One region of the Bradyrhizobium sp. CB82 genome, then DNA from elsewhere that is predicted to be linked to it. Evidence: predicted binding sites of a transcription regulator. Region 1 holds the regulator's gene; each other region holds the start of a gene.
The links. Region 1 encodes HrcA, which represses chaperone genes, less so after heat shock. Its sites were predicted from a motif close to GTTAGCACTCNCNNNNNGNGAGTGCTAAC; they were not measured.
Positions count from the first base shown of each region.

Region 2: a site for HrcA is predicted at 3,644-3,672, ahead of QA640_RS08445 (co-chaperone GroES). Genes of this name have one in related genera too.
Region 3: a site for HrcA is predicted at 2,822-2,850, ahead of groES (co-chaperone GroES). Genes of this name have one in related genera too.

Region 1 covers NZ_CP121650.1:205,879-213,560, reverse strand. Annotated here, with positions in the region: gene dnaK (molecular chaperone DnaK) at 1-1,325, opposite strand, end outside; gene QA640_RS00960 (hypothetical protein) at 1,741-2,679, shown strand; gene pncA (bifunctional nicotinamidase/pyrazinamidase) at 2,766-3,488, shown strand; gene grpE (nucleotide exchange factor GrpE) at 3,638-4,252, opposite strand; gene hrcA (heat-inducible transcriptional repressor HrcA) at 4,354-5,442, opposite strand; gene rph (ribonuclease PH) at 5,602-6,315, shown strand; gene rdgB (RdgB/HAM1 family non-canonical purine NTP pyrophosphatase) at 6,326-6,961, shown strand; gene hemW (radical SAM family heme chaperone HemW) at 6,948-7,682, shown strand, end outside.
Region 2 covers NZ_CP121650.1:1,762,210-1,769,891, reverse strand. Annotated here, with positions in the region: gene QA640_RS08470 (DUF2076 domain-containing protein) at 1-136, shown strand, start outside; partial or broken gene QA640_RS08465 (caspase family protein) at 192-647, opposite strand; gene QA640_RS08460 (L,D-transpeptidase) at 840-1,640, opposite strand; gene QA640_RS08455 (protein phosphatase CheZ) at 1,957-2,730, shown strand; gene QA640_RS08450 (hypothetical protein) at 2,912-3,433, opposite strand; gene QA640_RS08445 (co-chaperone GroES) at 3,779-4,075, shown strand; gene groL (chaperonin GroEL) at 4,214-5,845, shown strand; gene QA640_RS08435 (hypothetical protein) at 5,932-6,096, shown strand; gene QA640_RS08430 (hypothetical protein) at 6,108-7,319, shown strand.
Region 3 covers NZ_CP121650.1:3,541,666-3,549,347, forward strand. Annotated here, with positions in the region: gene QA640_RS16990 (SPFH domain-containing protein) at 1-276, shown strand, start outside; partial or broken gene QA640_RS16995 (GIY-YIG nuclease family protein) at 279-574, opposite strand; gene groL (chaperonin GroEL) at 733-2,373, opposite strand; gene groES (co-chaperone GroES) at 2,465-2,779, opposite strand; gene QA640_RS17010 (usg protein) at 3,160-3,447, shown strand; gene QA640_RS17015 (cupin domain-containing protein) at 3,610-4,155, shown strand; gene QA640_RS17020 (nucleoside transporter C-terminal domain-containing protein) at 4,282-5,532, opposite strand; partial or broken gene QA640_RS17025 (MFS transporter) at 5,729-5,980, shown strand; gene QA640_RS17030 (SDR family oxidoreductase) at 6,082-6,840, opposite strand; gene QA640_RS17035 (proteasome-type protease) at 6,864-7,622, opposite strand.

The sequences.
Region 1 (7,682 bases):
ATCTCACGCTCGCCCTGGAAGACACGGATGGTGACCGCGTTCTGGTTGTCTTCGGCGGTCGAGAACACCTGGCTCTTCTTGGTCGGGATCGTGGTGTTGCGGTCGATGATGCGGGTGAACACGCCGCCCAGCGTCTCGATGCCCAGCGACAGCGGGGTGACGTCGAGCAGCAGCACGTCCTTGACGTCGCCCTGGAGCACGCCGGCCTGGATCGCAGCGCCGATCGCGACGACTTCGTCGGGATTGACGCCCTTGTGCGGCTCCTTGCCGAACAGCTGCTTCACGACTTCCTGGACCTTCGGCATGCGGGTCATGCCGCCGACCAGCACCACTTCGCCGATCTCACCGGCGGTGACGCCGGCATCCTTCAACGCCTTGCGGCAGGGCTCGATGGTCTTCTGCACGAGGTCGTCGACCAGCGCCTCGAACTTGGCGCGGGTGAGCTTCATGGTCAGGTGCTTCGGCCCGGTCTGGTCCGCCGTGATGAACGGCAGGTTGATCTCGGTCTGCGTCGTCGAGGACAGCTCGATCTTGGCCTTTTCAGCAGCTTCCTTCAGGCGCTGCAAAGCGAGCTTGTCGTTGCGCAGGTTGATGCCCTGCTCCTTCTGGAACTCGTCGGCGAGGTAGCCGACGAGGCGCATGTCGAAATCCTCGCCGCCGAGGAAGGTGTCGCCGTTGGTCGACTTCACCTCGAACACGCCGTCGCCGATCTCGAGAATCGAAATATCGAACGTGCCGCCGCCGAGGTCGTACACCGCAATCGTGCCGGCCTTGGTCTTGTCGAGGCCATAGGCGAGCGCGGCCGCGGTCGGCTCGTTGATGATGCGCAGCACTTCGAGGCCCGCGATCTTGCCGGCGTCTTTCGTCGCCTGGCGCTGGGCGTCGTTGAAGTAGGCAGGAACGGTGATGACGGCTTGGTCGACCTTCTGGCCGAGATGAGCTTCCGCGGTCTCCTTCATCTTCTGCAAGATGAACGCCGAGACCTGCGAGGGCGAGTAGGTCTGGCCGTCGGCCTCGACCCAGGCGTCGCCGTTGGAAGCCTTCATGATCTTGTACGGAACGAGCTTCTTGTCCTTCTCGACCATCGGGTCGTCGTAGCGGCGGCCGATGAGGCGCTTCACTGCGAAGAAGGTGCGCTCGGGATTGGTGACGGCCTGGCGCTTGGCAGGCTGTCCGACGAGGCGCTCACCGTCGTCCGTGACGGCGACGATCGAAGGCGTCGTGCGCATGCCCTCGGAATTCTCGATAACTTTGGCGTTCTTGCCATCCATTACGGCGACGCACGAGTTCGTGGTGCCGAGGTCGATCCCAATGACCTTTCCCATGGTCCTGATATCCTTCTTTTTGCGGCAGGTTGGTTGGGCCCAGAAGGCACCCGATCCAAAACCCCCTAAGATCAAACATCCGCGATATTGCGACGGTTGAGCCTCATATAGGAGGGGGGGACCTGCCCGCAAGGACCGAACGCAAGTTTCAGCCGCGAAAACATTGGGTTTTGGAATGGCATATCGGCCTCTCCGGCGCGCTCACAGTGAGGGTTTATTAACGGGTTCAGTCCTCAAGCCCCGGGGCCATGCCCGATCGTGCCCCACCCTGTTACGGCGCAGCCAAACCCGTTAAAAGTCCGGGCGACAAGACTCCGGGCGGCCGGACAGCTCCGCCAGGGCCCGCGCCCCGCACGACAAAGAGGCCCGACGGCCGACCATCGAACGGCCTCAATGTGGACCAAGTAGACTAACCATGAAATTGATACGCCCCCTTGCCGCGCTCGCCCTCCTCATTGCCTCCGCCCTTCCGGCCCTCGCGGCCGATGCCATCTTCCCGCCGGGCCTGCGCGTCGGCATGGTGCCGTTGATCGGCCTCTCCCAGGCCAGGACCTTTCCGGGCTTCGAGAGCGACGACGGAGGCGTGAAGGTGCTGGTCACCGAGCTGCCGCCCGACGCCTATGGCGAGGTTGCCAACGCCTTCAAGGCCAATCCCGGCGGCCCCGGCGGCATCAAGCCGGAGAAGCTCGATACGCCGGCGGGACTTGCCTATTACACCGCCGAGACCGGCAAGGCCGGCACGGCGACGGTGAAGCGCTATTCGATGATCGTGCCGGGCACCGGCTTCTCCGGCTATGTCGCCGTGCAGGTGCCTGAGAACGTCACCAGGATCTATTCGGACGACGCGGTGCGTCAGATGTTCGCCACCGCCGTCACGCGCAAGGAGGTGCCGGTCGACGAGCAGCTCGCGCAGATGCCGTTCAGGATCACCGATCTCGCCGCCTTCAAGAACGTCCGTACGCTGTCGCCGGGCGCCAGCATCGTGCTGGCCGACGGCGACGAGGCCACCGGCTTCGAGCCAAAGCCGTACATGATCATCGGCCTCATCGGCGCAACGCCGCAGCAGGCGGAAGACCGCGCCCGCTTCGCGCAGGAGGCCGCGATGCAGATCCCGGGCATGCGCGAGTCCAGAATCACCATGTCCGAGCCGATCCGCGTCAACGGCCAGCCGGCGATCGAAACCCGCCTCGACGGCGTCAGCGGCAAGGACAAGACAGCGGTCACGGTGGTGCAGTGGATCCGCTTCGGTGGGGGTACGTCGCTGCGCATCATCGCCAGCGCCCCGCGCGATCAGTGGTCGGAGGCGTTCACCCGCTTCCGCGCGGTGCGCGACGGCATCCAGCCCAAGAGCTGACCAAAGCCGGCCGTATTTTCGGGCTTTTGTTTGTACACAAATGGAACTACGCTTGCCTCCCTGGTTCATTCCTGGAGGGACGTACGATGCTGGATCGGCGCAAAGTACTCGCGGGCGTTTCCACTGTTGCTCTCGCGAGCCTCGTTTCAAGCAAGCTCTGGGCAGCGTCGGCGATTAAACCCGACGATGCCTCCGCACTGCTCGTGATCGACGTGCAGAACTGCTTCCTGCCCGGCGGCAGCCTCGCCGTGAAGGAAGGCGAGCAGGTGGTGCCGGTGATCAACAAGATCGCAAAATCGTTCGCCAATGTCGTGATGACGCAGGACTGGCACACGCCGGGGCACGTGTCGTTTGCGTCAGTCCATTCCGGCAAGAAGCCGTTCGAGACCATCGACCTGCCGTACGGCAAGCAGGTGCTGTGGCCCGATCATTGCGTGCAGGGCACCGACGGCGCCGCGCTCTCGAAGGACCTGTCGATCCCGCAGGCCGCGCTCATCATCCGCAAGGGTTTTCACAAGGACGTCGACAGCTACTCGGCTTTCATGGAAGCCGACGGCAAGACCACCACGGGGCTCGCCGCTTACCTGAAGTCGCGCAAGATCAAGCGCGTGTTCGTCGCAGGGCTCGCCACCGATTTCTGCGTAGCCTGGACTGCGCTCGACGCGCGCAAGACGGGCTTCGAGGTCTATGTGGTGGAAGACGCCTGCCGCGGCATCGACACCCAGGGCTCGCTGGCAAAGGCCTGGGCCGACATGGCGAAGGCCGGCGTGAAGCGGATCCAATCGGGCGATATCGCGGTGACGGCGTAAGCTACCTGACCCTCATGGTGAGAAGGCGCGAAGCGCCGTCTCGAACCATGAAGGCCGAGATGCAGCAGCGGGGCCTCCATCCTTCGAGACGCCGCTAACGCGGCTCCTCAGAATGGGGGTCTCGTGTCGTGCGCGTGGCGAGGCGCGGCTTACGCCGCGTTGTTCGGCTCGTTGGTGTTGGCGGCGGCTGCCGCCTTGGCGCCGCCCTTGGCGACCCCGACGAGAGCCGGGCGCAGCACGCGCTCGCCGATGGTGTAGCCGGCCTGCACGACCTGCACCACGGTGCCCGACGGCACCGACGGATCGGGCACCTCGAACATCGCCTGCTGGAAGTTCGGATCGAACTTCTGGCCCTGCGGATCGAACTTCTTCACGCCGTGCTTCTCCAGCGCGTTGAGCAGCGAGCGCTCGGTGAGTTCCACGCCCTCGATCAGCGCGGTCAGGCCGGGATCGGCATTGGCACGCGCCTCGGCCGGCACCGCATCGAGCGCACGCTGGAGGTTGTCGGCGATATCGAGCACGTCGCGCGCAAAACCGGTGATCCCGTAGAGCCTGGCGTCGGCGACCTCCTTGGTGGTGCGCTTGCGCAAATTCTCCATCTCGGCCAGCGTCCGCAGCATCCGGTCGCGCGCTTCGGCGGCTTCCTTCTGCAAGGTCTCGACCGAACCGGGCTCCGGATCGTCGGGCATCACATACGGCTTCGACACAACGGGCTCGCCGGTCGGCGCGGTCGTGTCTTCGGGTTGCCGGTCTTGATCGGTCATCGGCTGCCTTCTCGAACTGGTCTCAAGGGATTTTTTCTCGACCGGGATATCGTGCTTCGCAGCGCGAAAATCAAGCGCCCGTGATCAGGCGAAAACGGGTGTCAGCCACCCAGGAGGCGGCTGACGATGCGGGCGGCATAGTCTACGGTCGGGATCACGCGGGCATAATTCAGCCGCGTCGGCCCGATCACGCCCAAAACGCCGACGATGTGACCGGCGGCATCCCGATAGGGCGAGATGATCGTCGAGGAACCCGACAGCGAGAACAGCTTGTTCTCCGAGCCGATGAAGATACGCACGCCCTCCGCGGTCTCGGCACGCCCGAGCAGGTCGATCACGCCGCGCTTGGTCTCGAGATCGTCGAACAACAACCGCACCCGCTCGAGATCCTCCAGCGCATGCAGGTCTTCCAGCAGATTGGCGTGGCCGCGCACGATGAGCTGGCGGTCCTCGCTCTCGCCGCCGGACCAGCTCGCGATGCCCGCCGAAATGACCTTCTGGGTGAGCTGGTCGAGCTCGGCGCGTGCCTGGCCCAGTGCGGTTTCCAGCTCGAGCCGAGCCTCGGCCAGGGTGCGGCCCCGGATACGGGCATTGAGGAAGTTGGAAGCCTCGGTGAGCGCCGAGGAGGGAACCCCGGGCGGCAGCGTCAGCACGCGGTTTTCGACCTGGCCATCCTCGCCGACCAGGATCACCAGCGCCCGCTCGGGTTCCAGGCGGACGAATTCGATATGTTTCAGCCGCGCATTGGACTTCGGCGTCAACACCACGGCCGCGGCGCGGGTGAGGCCCGACAGCCGCGTCAGCGCCTCCTCGAGGACCGCCTCGACCGATTGCGCGTGGCCGACAGTGGTGAGCTGGCTCTGGATCGATTGCCGCTCGGCCTCGTTGAGCTCGCCGACCTGCATCAGGGCGTCGACAAAGAAGCGCAAGCCGAGTTCCGTCGGCAGCCGGCCGGCGGAGGTATGCGGGGCGTAGATCAGGCCGAGCTGTTCCAGATCGGCCATGACGTTGCGCACCGAGGCCGGCGACAGCGGCAGCGCGATCAGGCGGGAAATATTGCGCGAGCCGACCGGCTCGCCGGTCGCCAGATAACTTTCGACGATTTGACGAAAGATGTCGCGAGAACGCTCGTTGAGCTGGGCGAGGCCCGCGCGCGGCGCGATCAGATGAATCGGATCGTGATGGGCCACAGACGGTAACTCCTCTCAGATGCACATAATTTGTCCATCCGGAAGGCCCCTGACAAGCGCGTCTTTGGCCGGAGCGGGGAAAAGCCCTTGCCGGGCCCCCTTCCCGCTCCTACAAGCACCGCGAACAGCCTTTTCCCTGCGAGTTTTGGAGGATTTCCCATGCGGCCAAGCCGCCGTGCGCCCGACGAATTGCGCCCCGTGACGCTGGAGCGCGGCGTGGTCAAATATGCGGAAGGCTCCTGCCTGGTAAAATTCGGCGACACCCATGTGCTGGTCACCGCGACGCTGGAAGACCGCCTGCCGCCCTGGCTGAAGGGCCAGGGCCGCGGCTGGGTCACCGCCGAATACGGCATGCTGCCGCGCGCGACCTCGGAACGGACGCGCCGCGAGGCTTCCGCCGGCAAGCAGAGCGGCCGCACCGTCGAGATCCAGCGCCTGATCGGCCGCTCGCTTCGCGCCATCGTCGATCTCGAAGCGCTCGGCGAACGCCAGATCACGGTCGATTGCGACGTGCTCCAGGCCGACGGCGGTACGCGCACGGCCTCGATCACCGGTGCCTGGGTCGCGCTGGCCGACTGCATCAACTGGATGAAGACGCGCAACATGATCAAGGCCAACGTGATGCGCGATAACGTCGCCGCAATCTCCTGCGGCATCTATCAGGGCACGCCGGTGCTGGATCTCGACTACGCCGAGGATTCCGAAGCCGAGACCGACGCAAACTTCGTCATGACCGGCGATGGCCGCATCATCGAGGTGCAGGGCACCGCGGAACGCGAGCCGTTCACGCAAGACGAGTTCCTGTCGTTGATGGCGCTGGCGCGCAAGGGTGTCGCGCGTCTCGTGGACTTGCAGAAAATGGCGGTGGCGTAGTCAATAAGCCATGCACCGGCGAATCACAGGCAAGCTGATCATCGCGACCCATAATCCCGGCAAGCTTGCCGAGATGCGGGAGCTGCTCGCGCCACACGGCGTCGAGGCGGTCTCGGCCGGCGAGCTTGGCCTGCCCGAGCCGGAGGAGACCGGCAAAGATTTTCGCAACAATGCCGCGATCAAGGCGATCGCCGCTGCGAAGGTTATGGGGCTTCCGGCCTTCGCCGATGATTCCGGCATCGTGGTCGATGCGCTCGACGGCGCGCCCGGAATTTACAGCGCGCGCTGGGCGGGCCCCAAAAAGGACTTTGCCGCGGCGATGGCGCAGATCGAGCGCTTGTTGCAGGAGCGCGGCGCCACCGCGCCCGACAAGCGCAAAGCGCATTTCGTCTCCGCGCTTTGCGTCGCCTGGCCCGACCACCATCTCGAGGAGGTCGAGGCGCGCGTCGACGGTACGCTGGTCTGGCCGCCGCGCGGCACGGCGGGCTTCGGCTACGACCCGATGTTCTTGCCCGACGGCCACACGCGCACCTTTGGCGAGATGGAAAGCATCGAGAAGCACGGCCTGCCACCGTTGGGCCTTGGCCTGTCGCACCGCGCCCGCGCCTTCGTGAAACTTGCGGAGATCTGCCTTGAGCCGCGCTGAAAAGGAAGCCTTCGGCGTCTACGTGCACTGGCCGTTCTGCCTGTCGAAGTGTCCTTATTGCGACTTCAACAGCCATGTCCGCCACGCCGCGATCGACGAGGCACGCTTTGCCCGCGCCTTCGGCCGCGAGATCGAGACCACGGCCGAGCGCGCGCCCGGCCGCGAAGTCACCTCCATCTTCCTCGGCGGCGGCACGCCGTCCCTGATGCAGCCCGCAACCGTCGGCGCCGTGCTGGAGGCGATCGGCAAGCACTGGCGCGTCGCAAGCGACGTCGAAGTCACGCTGGAAGCCAATCCCACCAGCGTCGAGGCGACCCGCTTTGCCGGCTATCGCACAGCCGGCGTCAACCGCGTCTCGCTCGGCGTGCAGGCGCTGGACGATGTCTCGCTGAAGATGCTGGGCCGCCTGCACAGTGCACGCGAGGCGCTCGATGCGGTTGCCATCGCGCGCCGCTCGTTCGACCGCTACTCGTTCGACCTGATCTACGCGCGCCCGGACCAGACGCCGGCGATGTGGGAGGGTGAGCTCCGCCACGCCATCGAGGAAGCCGCCGAGCATTTGTCGCTCTACCAGCTCACCATCGAGGAAGGCACGCCGTTCTTCGGCCTGCACCAGGCCGGCAAATTGAAGACGCCTGACGAGGCGGTCGCGCGCGCGCTCTATGACGTCACGCAGGAGACCTGCGACAAGCTCGGCCTGCCCGCCTACGAGATTTCCAAC
Region 2 (7,682 bases), 1.6 Mb from region 1:
CCGCCAGGGCCTCCTCGACCAGGCGTCGAACGATCGGAACGACGATCAGCAGGACTATGACGACGCCAACGACATCGACATGCCCGACGACAGCGATTTCGGCGGCGATGACGACGGCGGCAGCGATTACGCTTAAGCAGCATCACCTTCAAATGCAAAACGGCCGCCCTTGCGGCGGCCGCGAGCTTGGCTCAGTCACACACTTCCGCTTGTAGACCGCCCCCACAGTAGTTGGCTCCGCACTTCATGGGAGCAACCCGACAGCCGGCCCTTACCGGCCGACAGCCCGCGTTGTTACAAATCATTTGACCAGATGCAGGACGGCTTCGCCGGTGCCGCTTCGATCTGCTTCCGCACCGCGTCTCGCTTCTGTGTATCATCGCGGGTCGCAACGGGCTTTTTGTCCTGAACCTTCTCGCACTCGTTGTCGTCGTTCACGCGGTAGCCGGCGCGGCAGGATATCTTTACGCATTGATCTCCATCAGCCTTGAAGCCGCGCTCGCAGACCAGCGGACAGACGCGTCCTTGCTTCGCTTTCAGCGCGTCTAACGCATCGACGCTCGCGAGCTCACATCGAACTTGGTCCCGGCATATTTGTTGAACATCGAGAGGGACCGCTGCGACGATGCGTTCCAGTCGCCATCGGCAGGGGTCGCCAGCACAGCGATTACGCGCAACGCCCGATCTTCTTGCTCTCCGTGTTCTTACGGCGAAGGTCGGGGATCTATCCGCAAAGCCGGTGAAAGTTGAAGGCGCCGAGACTCTCCTTTCATCAGGAATTCGAGCTGCGCGCGCATTCTTCGCCTCTCCCCGCAGGCGGGGAGAGGCGAAGAAAACCATCACATCACCACCACCCTGGTGCCGACATTGACGCGGCCGTAGAGGTCGATGACGTCCTCGTTGCGCATCCGGATGCAACCGGAGGAGACGTTAGTGCCGATGGTCCAGGGCTCGTTTGAGCCATGGATGCGATAGAGCGAAGAGCCCAGATACATGGCGCGCGCGCCAAGCGGATTTTCAGGGCCGCCTTCCATGTGCCGCGGCAGATCGGGACGGCGTGCGATCATTTCGGCCGGCGGCGTCCAATCCGGCCATTCGCGCTTGGCCGTGATCGCCTTCACACCCGACCAGGTGAAGCCGGGACGGCCGACGCCGATGCCGTAGCGCAGCGCCTTGCCGTTGCCCTCAACGAGATACAGGAACTTGTTGGGCGTATCGACGACGATGGTGCCGGCGCCTTCCTTGCCCTCGTAAGCGACGAGCTGTTTTTCATACTTCGGATCGAACGGACGCAAGCGCGGATCGGCTGCCTCCTGCTCCGGCACCGCGCCCGGCATCCGCGGCTCGCCCATCGGCGGCAAACGGCGCTGGTCGTAATAGGCCGGCTGCTGTTGATACGTCGGCTGTTGCTGCGGATAATAGCGCTGGCCGCGCTCCTCGCCGCCGAACAGAAATTCGATGAAGCCGCCGCCCATGTTGGCATTGGAGGCGACGCGCATCGGCTGCGGCTGAACCTGCGGCGCATAAAGCACGGCGGGCGGATCGGATGGCGCGGTATGGTCGAAGGCGGCGGCGCGGTCGATCCCGGCGACAAGGGTGCAAGCGCTGCCGAGCAGCGCGACAGACATATTCTTGAACATCGACGTACTCTGTACTGTTTCGTCTGGTGCGTTCATCGCGGCGGGCGCAGCACTGACGTGCCCTGGCGATGAAGCTCACTTAAGATCAAAAGCCGTTTGGTTTGGTAAACGGAAACGGCGTCTTGATTCACCACGTCGCGAACATCAGCGCCTTTTGTCCGCTAGCGTTTATTTTCGGTGAACAGCTGATACGCATGGTTAATCGGCGGTGGACATGCGCATCGCGAGCGATCGCAAAGCAGCTGCTGCCGTGAACGTCGTGTTAAATCCCTTCTGTCTACAAAGGCCGCATGAGTGAGGTGGGGGGAGTTCCAATATGGCTGTTCACCGCAAGCGTTTTCGCGTCGAGGAAGCTATCGTCGGCGAGATGCCAATTCCCGAGATGATCGACGAGGCTACTCCGATGCACAGCGAGATCATGGCCGAGCTGCGCGCGATCCGCGCGCAAATGGCGCGCAACAGCCACGCCGGGCAGGCATCGATGGCGCCGGGCGATGCCGTCGTGGCGCAGGAAGTCGCTGAGACCCGCGCGATGCTGGAAACCTATCGCGCTCAGATCGAGCAGTGCGAGAAGCTGAAGGTCGAGCTCGACCTCATTCACGACGCCATCAACCGCACCAAGCGCGAAATCGCGACGCTGCACGGCAAGAGCTTTGACGGTGGCGAAATGGCCAAGGTCAATGGCGAGCTCGGCGCCGTCGTCGGCGGCACCGAGCAGGCGACCCAGCAAATCCTCGAAGCAGCCGAGTCGATCGACCAGGCCGCCAGCGCGCTCTCCAAGGTGGATTCGGTGGACCAGCAGAAGCAGCTCGCCGACGACATCCAGGAGCGCGTCATCTCGATCTTCGAGGCCTGCAACTTCCAGGACCTGACCGGCCAGCGCATCAGCAAGGTGATGGGCACGATGAAGTTCATCGAGCAGCACATCAATGCGATGATGGAGATCTGGGGCGGCGTCGATGCCATCAAGGCCCACGCGGCGCCGATCGTCGACACTCGCGACGAGGACGCCAAGCTCCTCAACGGGCCCAAGCTCGCCGGCGACGTCGGCCACGCCTCGCAGGACGACATCGACGCCCTGTTCGACTGAGCAGACCGGAGTTACGGAAAAGCAAAACGCCGGGCCGAGCCGGCGTTTTGTTTGGAACCACCCCCGCCGTCATCGCCCGGCTCGACCGGGCGATCCAGTATTCCAGAGAGGGCGAGGCTGGAGTCGAGAAGCCGCGGCGTACTGGATGCCCCGCCTTCGCGGGGCATGACGAAGGGAGAGACTACGCCCGTGGCGCGCAGCGGACGTAGACCATGTTGCCGTAGCGGGTGGCGGCATCCTTGTCGATGAAGCGGGTGACCATGACGCGGCCGTCGAAGGAGACGATCTCACGGTCCTGCTCGCCGGGGGTCGCGCCGGGCGGTCCGATATAGTTCTTGCCGCTCGGTGAGCCCTTCAGCCGCAGTTCCTGCGGCGTCGCCTGGTCGGCCAGGTGCATGATCACGCCGCCGCTCGAGCCGGCGCCGATCACATAGGGATTCTTGCACTGCGCGCGGGCCGCGGCCTCGGTACGGGCGCGGTCGGCCGGGTTCTGGAACGAGGCAAGGCCCCAGCGGCCGACGATCTCGTCGGCGCGGATCGAGGCCGGCATTTCCGGCCCGGTGCCGGGCTCGGCCTCGGGCGGCGGCGATGACGACGAGAACGACGGCAGGCTCATGCCGCCGCCACATGCGCCCAGCAGCAGCGCCAAGGCCGCGGCGGCGCCCAGCTTGGCAACCGTCCCAGCGTGAGCTGAACTGATCATGGCATTCCCCCGAGCAAAGCGCCCCCCAAACACGAGCCTGGCCACACCGTCCTGCAGCCAAGCGCAAAACCACCGTCGGGGCAATGACGTCGTAGAATACGCCAGCGTCCCCAATTCGTTTCGATCGTCAACATCCTATATCCGTCTCACCAATGGCTTAACCACCTTTGCTTGACAGGATCGCGGCCAAGCCATATTTCCGGGCGCACTATTAGCACTCGGGAAGCCCGATTGCTAAAGCGCGCCGTTCGATCCTGGCATTCGATCCTGACAGAGGTCGGACGGGGGCGCAGGCCCCTCACCTACTTCCGCTGCTTCCGAAGCGAGCTTCCAAAGGGAAACGTCATGGCTAAGTCCAAATTTCGTCCGCTGCATGACCGTGTCGTGGTCAAACGTATCGATGCCGAGGAAAAGACCAAGGGCGGCATCATCATTCCCGACACCGCCAAGGAGAAGCCGTCCCAGGGCGAAATCGTCGCCGTCGGCCCGGGCGGCCGCGACGAGGCGGGCAAGCTGATTCCGATCGACCTCAAGGTCGGCGACCGCGTGCTGTTCGGCAAGTGGTCGGGCACCGAGGTCAAGATCGACAATGAGGATCTCCTGATCATGAAGGAGTCGGACATCATGGGTGTCCTGGCCTAAGGCCGACCGCCTGAACAGCCGCTGAATATCGTGCCCGGACCTTCGATCCGGGCATCGTTCATGATTTCGCCACGGATTGCCGCGCCTTGCCCGGCAACGAGCGGCGAGCACATCACCAAACATCAAGGATTGCAGAAAATGGCTGCCAAAGACGTCAAGTTTTCCGGAGACGCGCGCGAACGCATGCTGCGCGGCGTCGACATTCTCGCCAACGCCGTCAAGGTGACGCTCGGCCCGAAGGGCCGCAACGTCGTCATCGAGAAGAGCTTCGGCGCGCCCCGCATCACCAAGGACGGCGTCACCGTCGCCAAGGAGATCGAGCTCGAGGACAAGTTCGAGAACATGGGCGCCCAGATGGTCCGTGAGGTCGCCTCCAAGACCAACGACCTCGCCGGCGACGGCACCACCACCGCGACCGTGCTGGCCCAGGCCATCGTGCGCGAAGGCGCCAAGGCCGTTGCCGCCGGCATGAACCCGATGGACCTCAAGCGCGGCATCGACACCGCGGTTACGGCTGTCATCAAGGACATCGAGAAGCGCGCCAAGCCGGTCGCCGCCTCCTCCGAGGTCGCCCAGGTCGGCACCATCTCGGCGAACGGCGATGCCGCCATCGGCAAGATGATCGCGCAGGCGATGCAGAAAGTCGGCAACGAGGGCGTCATCACCGTCGAAGAGAACAAGTCGCTCGACACCGAGGTCGACATCGTCGAGGGCATGAAGTTCGACCGCGGCTATCTGTCGCCCTACTTCGTCACCAACGCCGAGAAGATGACCGCCGAGCTGGAGGACGCCTACATCCTCCTGCACGAGAAGAAGCTCTCCGGGCTGCAGGCCATGCTGCCGGTGCTGGAAGCCGTGGTGCAGTCCGGCAAGCCGCTCGTCATCGTCGCCGAGGACGTCGAGGGCGAGGCGCTCGCCACGCTCGTGGTGAACCGTCTGCGCGGCGGCCTGAAGGTCGCCGCCGTCAAGGCCCCGGGCTTCGGTGATCGCCGCAAGGCCATGCTCGAGGACCTCGCGATCCTCACCGGCGGTCAGCTGATCTCCGAAGAGCTCGGCATCAAGCTCGAGAACGTCACGGTGAAGATGCTCGGTCGCGCCAAGAAGGTGGTGATCGACAAGGAGAACACCACGATCGTCAACGGTGCCGGCAAGAAGCCGGACATCGAGGCCCGCGTCGGCCAGATCAAGGCCCAGATCGAGGAGACCACCTCGGACTACGACCGTGAGAAGCTCCAGGAGCGTCTGGCCAAGCTCGCCGGCGGCGTCGCGGTGATCCGCGTCGGCGGCGCCACCGAGATCGAGGTCAAGGAGAAGAAGGATCGCGTCGAGGACGCACTCAACGCCACCCGCGCAGCCGTGCAGGAAGGCATCGTGCCCGGCGGCGGCGTCGCGCTGCTGCGCGCCAAGAAGGCGGTGGGGCGTCTGTCCAACGACAATGCCGACGTGCAGGCCGGCATCAACATCGTGCTGAAGGCGCTGGAAGCCCCAGTCCGCCAGATCTCCGAGAACGCGGGCCTCGAAGGCTCGGTCGTCGTCGGCAAGATCCTGGAGAACAAGTCCGAGACATTCGGCTTCGACGCCCAGACCGAGCAGTATGTCGACCTGGTCGAGAAGGGCATCATCGACCCCGCCAAGGTGGTACGCACCGCGCTCCAGGACGCCTCCTCCGTGGCCGGCCTGCTGGTGACCACCGAAGCCATGGTCGCCGAGCTGCCGAAGAAGGAAGCAGCTCCGGCGATGCCGGCGGGCGGCGGTATGGGCGGCTTCTGAGCCCGTCGCGACCAGCCCAAGAATCACACGAAGGCCGCCTCCGGGCGGCCTTCTTTTTTGCGGACCATGGCGTTGCCGACCAAGCCTTGCGCATTCCGATTCAACCGCCGGTCAAAACCCACTACGGTGGCGCGCCGATTCTAGAGCGCGATGAGCTGGGGATGAATCGTCATCGCGCTTCAGGCTATTGTTCGAGCATGATCTTTCCGGAAATCCGCTTCACGCTGTTCCGGATCATGCTCCATCTCTGAGGATTTCGTCGATGCGCGCGCTTTCGTTCTGCTCGATAGGCTTTTTGGCGGTTTTGGTTGCGGTTGCGCCTGACGTCGCGTCCGCCCAGATGAAGCTGTCGCCGAAGGCCACGGCGCCCGGCGGAACCGAGACGCGCTATTTCACCTCGATCGACGGGCTGATGGACGGCAATGCGGACGTCATCCTGAAGGAGACCCGCCAGGGCAAGACGGTCACCTCGGCCGTGCTCGACGTCTGCTATCCCGCCGCGAAGAATTCTGACCGCAAGGACCGCTTCGTCGTCAATCTCACGGTCGCCGGCCAGCTGATGACGGGCACGACGCAGAGCCTCGGCGGCAAGGCGCCGGTCACCGTCAAGCTGACGCGCAAGCAGACCAGCGACACCTTCGAGTTCCGCGGCCAGATCTCGATCGGCGGCAACGTGACCGTGGTCGCCTCCCCCGACAATTCCGATCTCAGCGAGAAGGAGTTTCTGGACAACCAGACCTCGGACGACGGCATCACGCCGCAGCCGAAGGACTTCACGGAAGTCTCGCCGGAGGCGATCGCGGTCAAGGTGAAGTTAGAGGCGGCGACCGATTTCCTGAAGAGCCTGAAGGGTCAGGATGTCGAGGTGACGCTGGCCAGCCTGTCGGTCGGCTGCGACGCGCTGCGCGCCGGGGAGCAGACCATCAACATGTCGGTCGACCCGGAGCGGGCGAGCGCGCTGCTCGCCAAATTCAAGGCGATGCCGGGCGTCACCGCGGCGGGCTGGACCGCCGGTATGATGGAGATGGACCGCACAATCCGCCTCTCCGCCGCCGACTGGCGCGACGGCGACAAGATTGGCCGGGACCGGCTCGCCGGCACCGTCGCGAACGTACTGGCGCGGACGCTGGCGGCAAAACCCGTCTCGCAAAGCTTCAACCCCGTCACCGGCAAGCTCAAGGTCCTGTTGAAGCGGCCGAACCAGGATTTCCCGGCACTCGAGCTCACCGACACGATCGAAATCGCTGGCCTCGTCTCGGCCGACAGGCCCGGCAACAGCGACCGTCTCCTGCTTTGGGTCGGCAGCCCCGCGATCACCACGGCCGACGAGAGCACCGGCGCCAAGCTCAATCTGTCGGATGAAACGAGCACCGATGAAGAGGGCGATCAGACCGACGACAACGGCGCGATCGAGGCGCTGGCGAAGGAGTTGAAGGGCCAGCGCTGGGACGCCGACAAGTCGGTGTGGAAATAGTCAGGCGCCGCCGCAGCCGTTTTGCTTGATCGTTAAGATTCGATTCAGTTTAAGCGGCCATCATCGGGTAACCGAACGTGGGTCGCATCATGCAAGACCACGAGCCGAGTACCCTTGAAAACATCTGGTTGGGGAATGTGGCTGGCGGCCAGTTGCCGAGGCAGCCGGCCAGGCTGCGGGATCTCTTGAGCCACGATCGCGAAGAGGTGCTGGTGCTACGGGACCCGCATGGCGTTCGAGTGCGCAACTTTCTGCTGTCCACGATTGCGCTGACGGCAAGCTTTGGACTGGGATGGGCGGGAGGCGTGAATTGGCCTGAACTCGCAAGCATGATCAGCCTCCGTCCAGTGATCCAGAAACAAA
Region 3 (7,682 bases), 3.3 Mb from region 1:
GAAATCCGGGAGCTGGTGAACAAGGTGGTGGAAGCGGAGCGGGTCGCGAAGGCGAACCTGATCCGCCGGCAGGAAGAGACCGCGGCGACGCGCTCGCTTCTGAACACCGCCCGCCTGATGGAGGAGAACCCCCTGCTGCTGCGGCTCAAGGAGCTGGAGTCGCTGGAGCGGCTGGTCGAGAAGGTCGGCCGGATCGACCTCCATGCCGGTGACGGCGAGGGCCTCGATGCCCTGCTGACGCGGCTGGTGCGCCTCAAGGCGCCTGAGAGCGCGTGACGTCAGAAAGGCCGCCCACGGGCGGCCTTTCGTTTGTCTGGTGAGATCGGCGTTGTCGCGCGCGTCGATTGAAGCCTTTCGTCCCTTCGCCACTTCTTCAATTCTTTCTCGCGCTCAATGGCGGTCGTGACGTCATCGTAGGTTTCGAACCAGACCAGCTTGTCCACTGAGTACTTTTTGGTGAATCCAGGGGCGACTTGGTCTTGTGCTCACGAATGCGACGGACGATGTCGTTCGTCACGCCAATATATAGCGTTCCATATTTCTTGTTGGCGAGCAGGCAGACGTAATAGGCCATGCGTATAGGCCATGTGCGATTGGTGAAAGGGATTCCGGGCTCCGCGCTGCGCGCCGCCCCGGACTGACAAAGGCGGTACGACCTTTGGTAGAATACTAAAAAGACAAAAACCCCGGCATTGCTGCCGGGGTTTCGCACTTCGTCGAGAGCGTCGGACCTTAGAAGTCCATGCCGCCCATGCCGCCGCCCGGGGGCATGGCGGGGCCGGCAGCGGCCTTCTTCGGCAGCTCGGCGACCATGGCCTCGGTGGTGATCAGCAGCGCCGCCACGGAGGAGGCGTTCTGAATCGCGGTGCGCACGACCTTGGTCGGGTCGATGATGCCCTTGGTGACGAGGTTGCCGTATTCGCCGGTCTGCGAGTCGAAGCCGTAGGTGTACTGATCCTTCTCGAGGATCTTGCCGACGATCACCGAGCCGTCTTCACCGGCGTTGATCGCGATCTGGCGGGCCGGCGCGGACAGCGCCTTGCGCACGATCTCGACGCCGGTCTTCTGGTCGTCGTTGGCGGTACGCAGGTTCTTCAGCCGCTCGGTGGCGCGGAGCAGGGCGACGCCGCCGCCCGGCAGGATGCCTTCCTCGACCGCCGCGCGGGTCGCATGCATCGCGTCATCAACGCGATCCTTGCGCTCCTTCACCTCGACCTCGGTCGCGCCGCCGACGCGGATCACCGCGACGCCACCCGCGAGCTTGGCCAGACGCTCCTGGAGCTTTTCACGGTCGTAGTCCGAGGTGGTCTCCTCGATCTGCGCCTTGATCTGGGCCACGCGCGCCTCGATGTCGGCCTTCTTGCCGGCGCCGTTGACGATCGTGGTGTTCTCCTTGTCGATCATCACCTTCTTGGCGCGACCGAGCATGTTGAGCGTGACGTTCTCGAGCTTGATGCCGAGATCTTCCGAGATTGCCTGGCCGCCAGTCAGGATCGCGATGTCCTGGAGCATGGCCTTGCGGCGATCGCCGAAGCCCGGAGCCTTCACGGCCGCGACCTTCAGGCCGCCGCGCAGACGGTTCACCACGAGCGTGGCGAGCGCCTCGCCCTCGACGTCCTCTGCGACGATGATCAGCGGCTTGCCGGTCTGCACCACGGCCTCGAGCAGCGGCAAGAGCTCGTTCAGCGAGGAGAGCTTCTTCTCGTTGATGAGAATGTAGGCGTCGTCCATCTCAACGCGCATCTTGTCGGCGTTGGTGACGAAGTAGGGCGAGATGTAGCCGCGATCGAACTGCATGCCCTCGACGACGTCGAGCTCGGTCTCGAGCGACTTGGCTTCCTCGACGGTGATGACACCCTCGTTGCCGACCTTCTTCATGGCGTCGGCGAGGAACTTGCCGATCTCCGCGTCGCCGTTGGCCGAGATGGTGCCGACCTGGGCGATCTCCTCGTTCGAGGTGACCTTCTTGGTGTTCTTTTCGAGGTCCGCAACGACGGCGTCGACGGCGAGGTCGATACCGCGCTTGAGGTCCATCGGGTTCATGCCGGCGGCAACCGCCTTGGCGCCTTCACGGACGATCGCGGCCGCGAGCACGGTCGCGGTGGTGGTGCCGTCGCCGGCCGCGTCGGCGGACTTGGAGGCGACTTCGCGCACCATCTGGGCGCCCATGTTCTCGAACTTGTCGTCGAGCTCGATCTCCTTGGCGACGGTGACGCCGTCCTTGGTGATGCGGGGAGCGCCGAACGACTTGTCGAGAACGACGTTGCGGCCCTTCGGACCGAGCGTGACCTTCACGGCGTTGGCGAGGATCTCGACGCCGCGCAGCATGCGGTCACGGGCGTCGACGCCGAATTTCACTTCTTTGGCTGACATATTGGTTTCCCTGAGTTGTCTTGGTCTTATCTCACCCTTGGCGAGGCGCCCGGCAGGCGCTCCTCAGGGGTGAGCGGTGCGAGCGGCTGGATTAGGCGGCCTTTTTCTTCGAAGCGGGAGCTTCGAGCACGCCCATGATGTCGCTTTCCTTCATGATCAACAGGTCCTGGCCGTCGATCTTGACCTCGGTGCCCGACCACTTGCCGAACAGCACGCGGTCGCCGACCTGGACGTCGATCGGGATCAGCTTGCCGCTCTCGTCGCGGCCGCCCGGGCCAACGGCGATCACTTCGCCCTGGGAGGGCTTTTCCTTGGCCGTATCGGGAATGATGATGCCGCCAGCGGTCTTCTCTTCTGCGTCGATGCGCTTGATCACGACGCGGTCGTGAAGCGGACGGAATTTCATGCAGTCCTCCTAAGCAATTGCACGAGTTGGAGATTTTTGGGTGTTAGCAGTCGCTGCCTGCGAGTGCTAGCGCAGGCGAGAACTGAGATAGGACAGGTTTTTTACGGGAGCAAGGGCTTCTAGCAGAAAAATCAGCACTCAGAAGGCCTGTCTGCCAAAATCATTTACCATCGTTAAACGAGGCCTCGCGCGCTATTAGCAGACCCCCCGATCTGCTGCTAAAGCATTGAATTTCAACAACTTGTTAAACTTTTGGGCTTGAGATGGGTTGGCCGTATGCGTCACATTTCTCTCATGTGAGCGCATCTCCACCGGGTGGCTCTTTGGGCCAGTCCGAGCAGGCCACCCCTTGAATATGCGCTCCTGCAAAGGAGGCTGGCATGAGCTTGCGGGTTGGGGGTGTTTCCAACGACTTCCGGAAACAGTTGCTGGGTTACGGGCTGACGACGGCGCAGATCCTCTATCGGATGCCGGATCATCCCTCGCTGCTGCAGACCTACATCTGGCAGAACTACGATCTGTTTCCGAAATTCCCGGCGCTGACGGATTTCCTCGCCTTCTGGGAGGAGAAGCTCGACGGTCCCCTTTATTCGGTGACGGTAGCGCATTCCAAGCTGATCAAGCCCGCCGAGCTGCGCGCGGTCGATGGCGTGTTCAGGTTGAACTGAGGCTGCCGCGCCTCGTATAGGGTGGGTTAGCGCAGCGTAAGCCACCTCTTTGCTCTCCGCGCGTCGACAGAAGCGGTGGGTTACGCCTTCGGCTAACCCACCCTTACGATTCCGAATTCTGTGTTAGCCTTCGCCTCCAGAACAAAGATCAGGGAGGCAACAATGGTCAAGCGCAAGGTGACATCGCGCAGCGCGGCGCAATCCGCGGTAAAGAAGAAATGGCACGGCAACAAGGTCGCCACGCGGTCTTCAGCCCGCGAGGCAGTGAAGGCGAAAGCTCGCACGACACTCGCCAAGACTCCTGCCAAGACACGTACCCGGCCCAAGCAGCGCATCGCCGTCAGCCATCACCGCGAAGAGGATTTCAAGGCCGACGGCCTGCGCGCCTACGCGCAATATCGCGATCTCGGCATCGCCGCTGCGACCCACGGACTCGCGCAAGCCCACGTCATCCGCCTGCTGCCGCCGTGCAATCCGGCCGAGGTGTCAAAGCTCCACTATCACGACGTCGAATTCCAGATGGTCTACGTGCTCAAGGGCTGGGTGAAGACCTACATGGAAGGCCAGGGCGAAACGCTGATGGAAGCGGGCAGTGCCTGGACCCAGCCGCCGAAGATCAAGCACATGATCCTCGACTATTCCGACGACGTGGAATTGCTGGAGATCATCCTGCCGGCCGAGTTCAAGACGGTGGAATTGAAGGCGTAAGACGCTGTCATTCCGGGGCGCGACGAAAGTCGCGAGCCCGGAATCCATTTCACAGCTCGTATTGCGGCCCGATGGATTCCGGGCTCGCCGCTTGCGCGGCGCCCCGGAATGACGGGCGGAGAGAGTCTACGTCAGCACTCCCACGATCGCGCCCATCAAACACGTCGTCAGCGTGCCCGATACGATCGACTTCAGCCCGAGGGCATTGATCTCCTCGCGTCGCTCCGGCGCCATGACACCGAGGCCGCCGATCATGATGCCGAGGCTCCCGAAATTGGCGAAGCCGCACATCGCGTAGAGCATGATCAGGCGCGAGCGCGCATCGAGCGCGTCGGGGGCGAGTTTCGACAGATCGACATAGGCGATCAACTCGTTGAGTATCGTCTTGGTGCCCATCAGGCTACCCGCCGTCACCGCCTGATCCCATGGCAGCCCCATCAGCCAGCACACTGGAGCCATCACGAGGCCCAGCAATCGTTGCAGCGAGATCGCTGCGCCGCCGATCGTTGGCAGCAGCCCGAGCAAAGCATTGACGAGATACACCAGCGCCACCAGCACGATCAGCATGGCGATGATGTTGAGCAACAGCTCGAGCCCTGCGGAGGTGCCCTTGACGATCGCATCCATCGTGCCGGAGGCGTGCATGTCCGGGTCTTTGAGCGAACCGCCGGTGAGCCGGTCACTGGTCTCCGGTACCATGATCAGGCTGATCAGGATTGCGGCCGGCGCGCCGAGCACCGAGGCGATGACGAAATGCGCGGCGGCGTCCGGAATCAGCGGCGCGAGCAGCGTCGCATAGAGCACCAGCACCGTGCCGGCGATGCCGGCCATGCCGCCGGTCATCACCAGAAACAATTCGCTGCGCGTCATCTGCGCCAGATACGGCCGCACGAACAGTGGGGCCTCCACCATGCCGAGGAAGATGTTCGCCGCGGTCGACAGTCCGACTGCGCCGCCGACCCCCAACGTGCGCTCGAGCAGCCACGCCATGCCACGCACGATCGGCGGCAGCACGCGCCAATAGAACAGCAGCGTCGTCAGCACGCTCATCACGAGCACGATCGGCAGCGCCTGGAACGCGAGGATGAAATCGGCGCCCGGCGTCTTCACATCGAAGGGCAGGGGGCCGCCGCCGACATAGCCGAACACGAAGGACGTGCCGGCGCGCGAGGCCGCAGAGATTGCGCCGACCGCATCGTTGATGGCGCCGAAGGCATGCGCGACGAACGGCAGCTTGAGCAGGACGATTGCGGTGAGGAAGGTGACGACGAGGCCGATTCCCGCCTGGCGCAGCGAGACCGCGCGACGGTTCTCCGCCAGCGCCCAGGCGATCAACAGCAATGCGAAAATGCCGAGTGCCGATTGCAGTCGCAGCATGATGTCCCCATTCCCGCAACGATTATGGCAACCGGGCCGTTGCAAAGGCAATGCCGGGGCTGACGGAGGCCGACCGGTTGTTGACAAGACCTCCGGCCTCGGTCACGCGTCCGGCCTCGGTCACGCGTCAATGTCAACACCAGCCGCGCTGGGCGCCACGGGCCTCGCTCAAGAGCAGCCAATGTCCGCGAACCGCGTGATCCGTTTCTCGCTGGTGCAGCTCTCGACGCCCGACGAGATGCGTGGCCGCGTCGACGCGGTCAACTTCCTCTTCATCAACGCCTCGAACCAACTCGGCCAGTTCGAGAGCGGGCTCACCGCCGCGCTGTTTGGCGCGATGCCCACCGCCGTGCTCGGTGGCATCGGCACAATCGCGGTCGCGCTGCTATGGATGAAACTGTGGATGAAACTGTTCCCGAGCCTGCGGAAGATCGAGCGGCTGGAGTAGCATGATACCTCCATCCGCCGACTGGGGCATGGGGTTGTCTTGGTTTTTTAAGTGCAGCCCTCTCACTCTCCCACAAGCGGGGAGAGCGAAAGGAAAGTGGGTTAGCCGCGTCCGACGAACGGCATCTTGGTCGCCATGACCGTCATGAACAGCACATTGGCATCGAGCGGCAGGCCGGCCATGTAGGCGACGGCATCACCGACCGCCTTCGCGTCCATGCGCGGCTCGTGCTTCATCGTGCCGTCGGGCTGCATCACGCCGGGGCCGGCGACCATGCGGTCGGTCATCGGAGTCGCGGCATTGCCGATGTCGACCTGGCCGACGGCGATGTCGTAGGCGCGGCCGTCGAGGTTGCTGGCCCTGGTGAGGCCGGTGATCGCGTGCTTGGTCGAGGTGTAGGCGGCTGAGAACGGCCGCGGCGCGTGCGCGGAGATCGAGCCGTTGTTGATGATGCGGCCGCCGCGCGGGTTCTGGTCCTTCATGATGCGGAAAGCGTGCTGGGTGCAGAGGAACGGGCCGGTGAGGTTGGTGTTCACCACCGCCTGCCACTGCTCGAGGCTGAGATCCTCGAAGTTGACCGCAGGCGCGCCCATGCCGGCATTGTTGAAGAGTACGTCGAGACGCCCATAGGTCTCCGACACCTTGGCGAACAGCGCGGCGATCGAGCCGGGATTGGTCATGTCGGCGGTGACGCAGAGACTCTTGCCGGCAGGTCCGAGCTTTGCAGTCTCCTCGAGCTTGTCGAGCCGGCGTCCGGTCAGCACCACGGTGAAGCCGGCGTCCATCAGCGCCAGTGCGGCTGCGCGTCCGACACCGGTACCGGCGCCGGTCACCACTGCGATCTTTTTCGCTTCACTCATCGTTTCCTGCCTTTTCTTTTCTGTCAGGTTTTGGCTTCTTTGTCGTTCTTGTAGGGCGGCCGCGGAATGTTCTGATGCGCGGCGCGTAAGGCCGCCGACCAGCGCGAGCGCAGGTCGTGGAAATAGGGTTCGCCCGCCTCGATGCGATGGTTGAGATCGGCGTCGCACGCGTCCGTGCGCACCACCAGCACGTCGATCGGCAGGCCCACGCCGAGATTGGAGCGCATCGTCGAGTCCATCGAGATCAGGCTGGTCTTCAGCGCCTCGTAAAGCTCGACGTCGTAATGCATGGCACGGTCGAGCACCGGCTTGCCGTATTTGTGCTCGCCGATTTGAAGGTAAGGCGTGTCGGTGGTGCACTCGATGAAGTTGCCGGCCGGATAGACCATGAACAGCCGCATCCGCGAGCCCTTGATCTGGCCACCGAACAGGAACGAGACGTCGAAATTGATGTCCTCGGCCTTGAGCGCCGCAGCCTCGGTCGAATGCACGGCGCGAATGGCGCGGCCGATGCGCTGCGCCGCCTGGAACATGGTCGGCGCGTTCATCAGCGTCTCGATGTCGCCCGTGTCGGGGTCTTCGAGACCCTCGGTGAGCGTCGACAGCACCGACTGGCTGATCGCAAGATTGCCGGCGCTCGCGATCGCCATGATGCGCTCGCCGGGTTTTGAGAAGATGTGCAGCTTGCGGAAGGTCGAGACGTTGTCCAGCCCCGCATTGGTCCGGGTGTCGGCGATCATAACCAGGCCTTCCCGAACCAGGATTCCGCAGCAATAGGTCATTTCCAGTCCCCGAACGCGAACAGTTGCGCAAGACTAGTAGCCAATTTCGCGTGGCGCTCC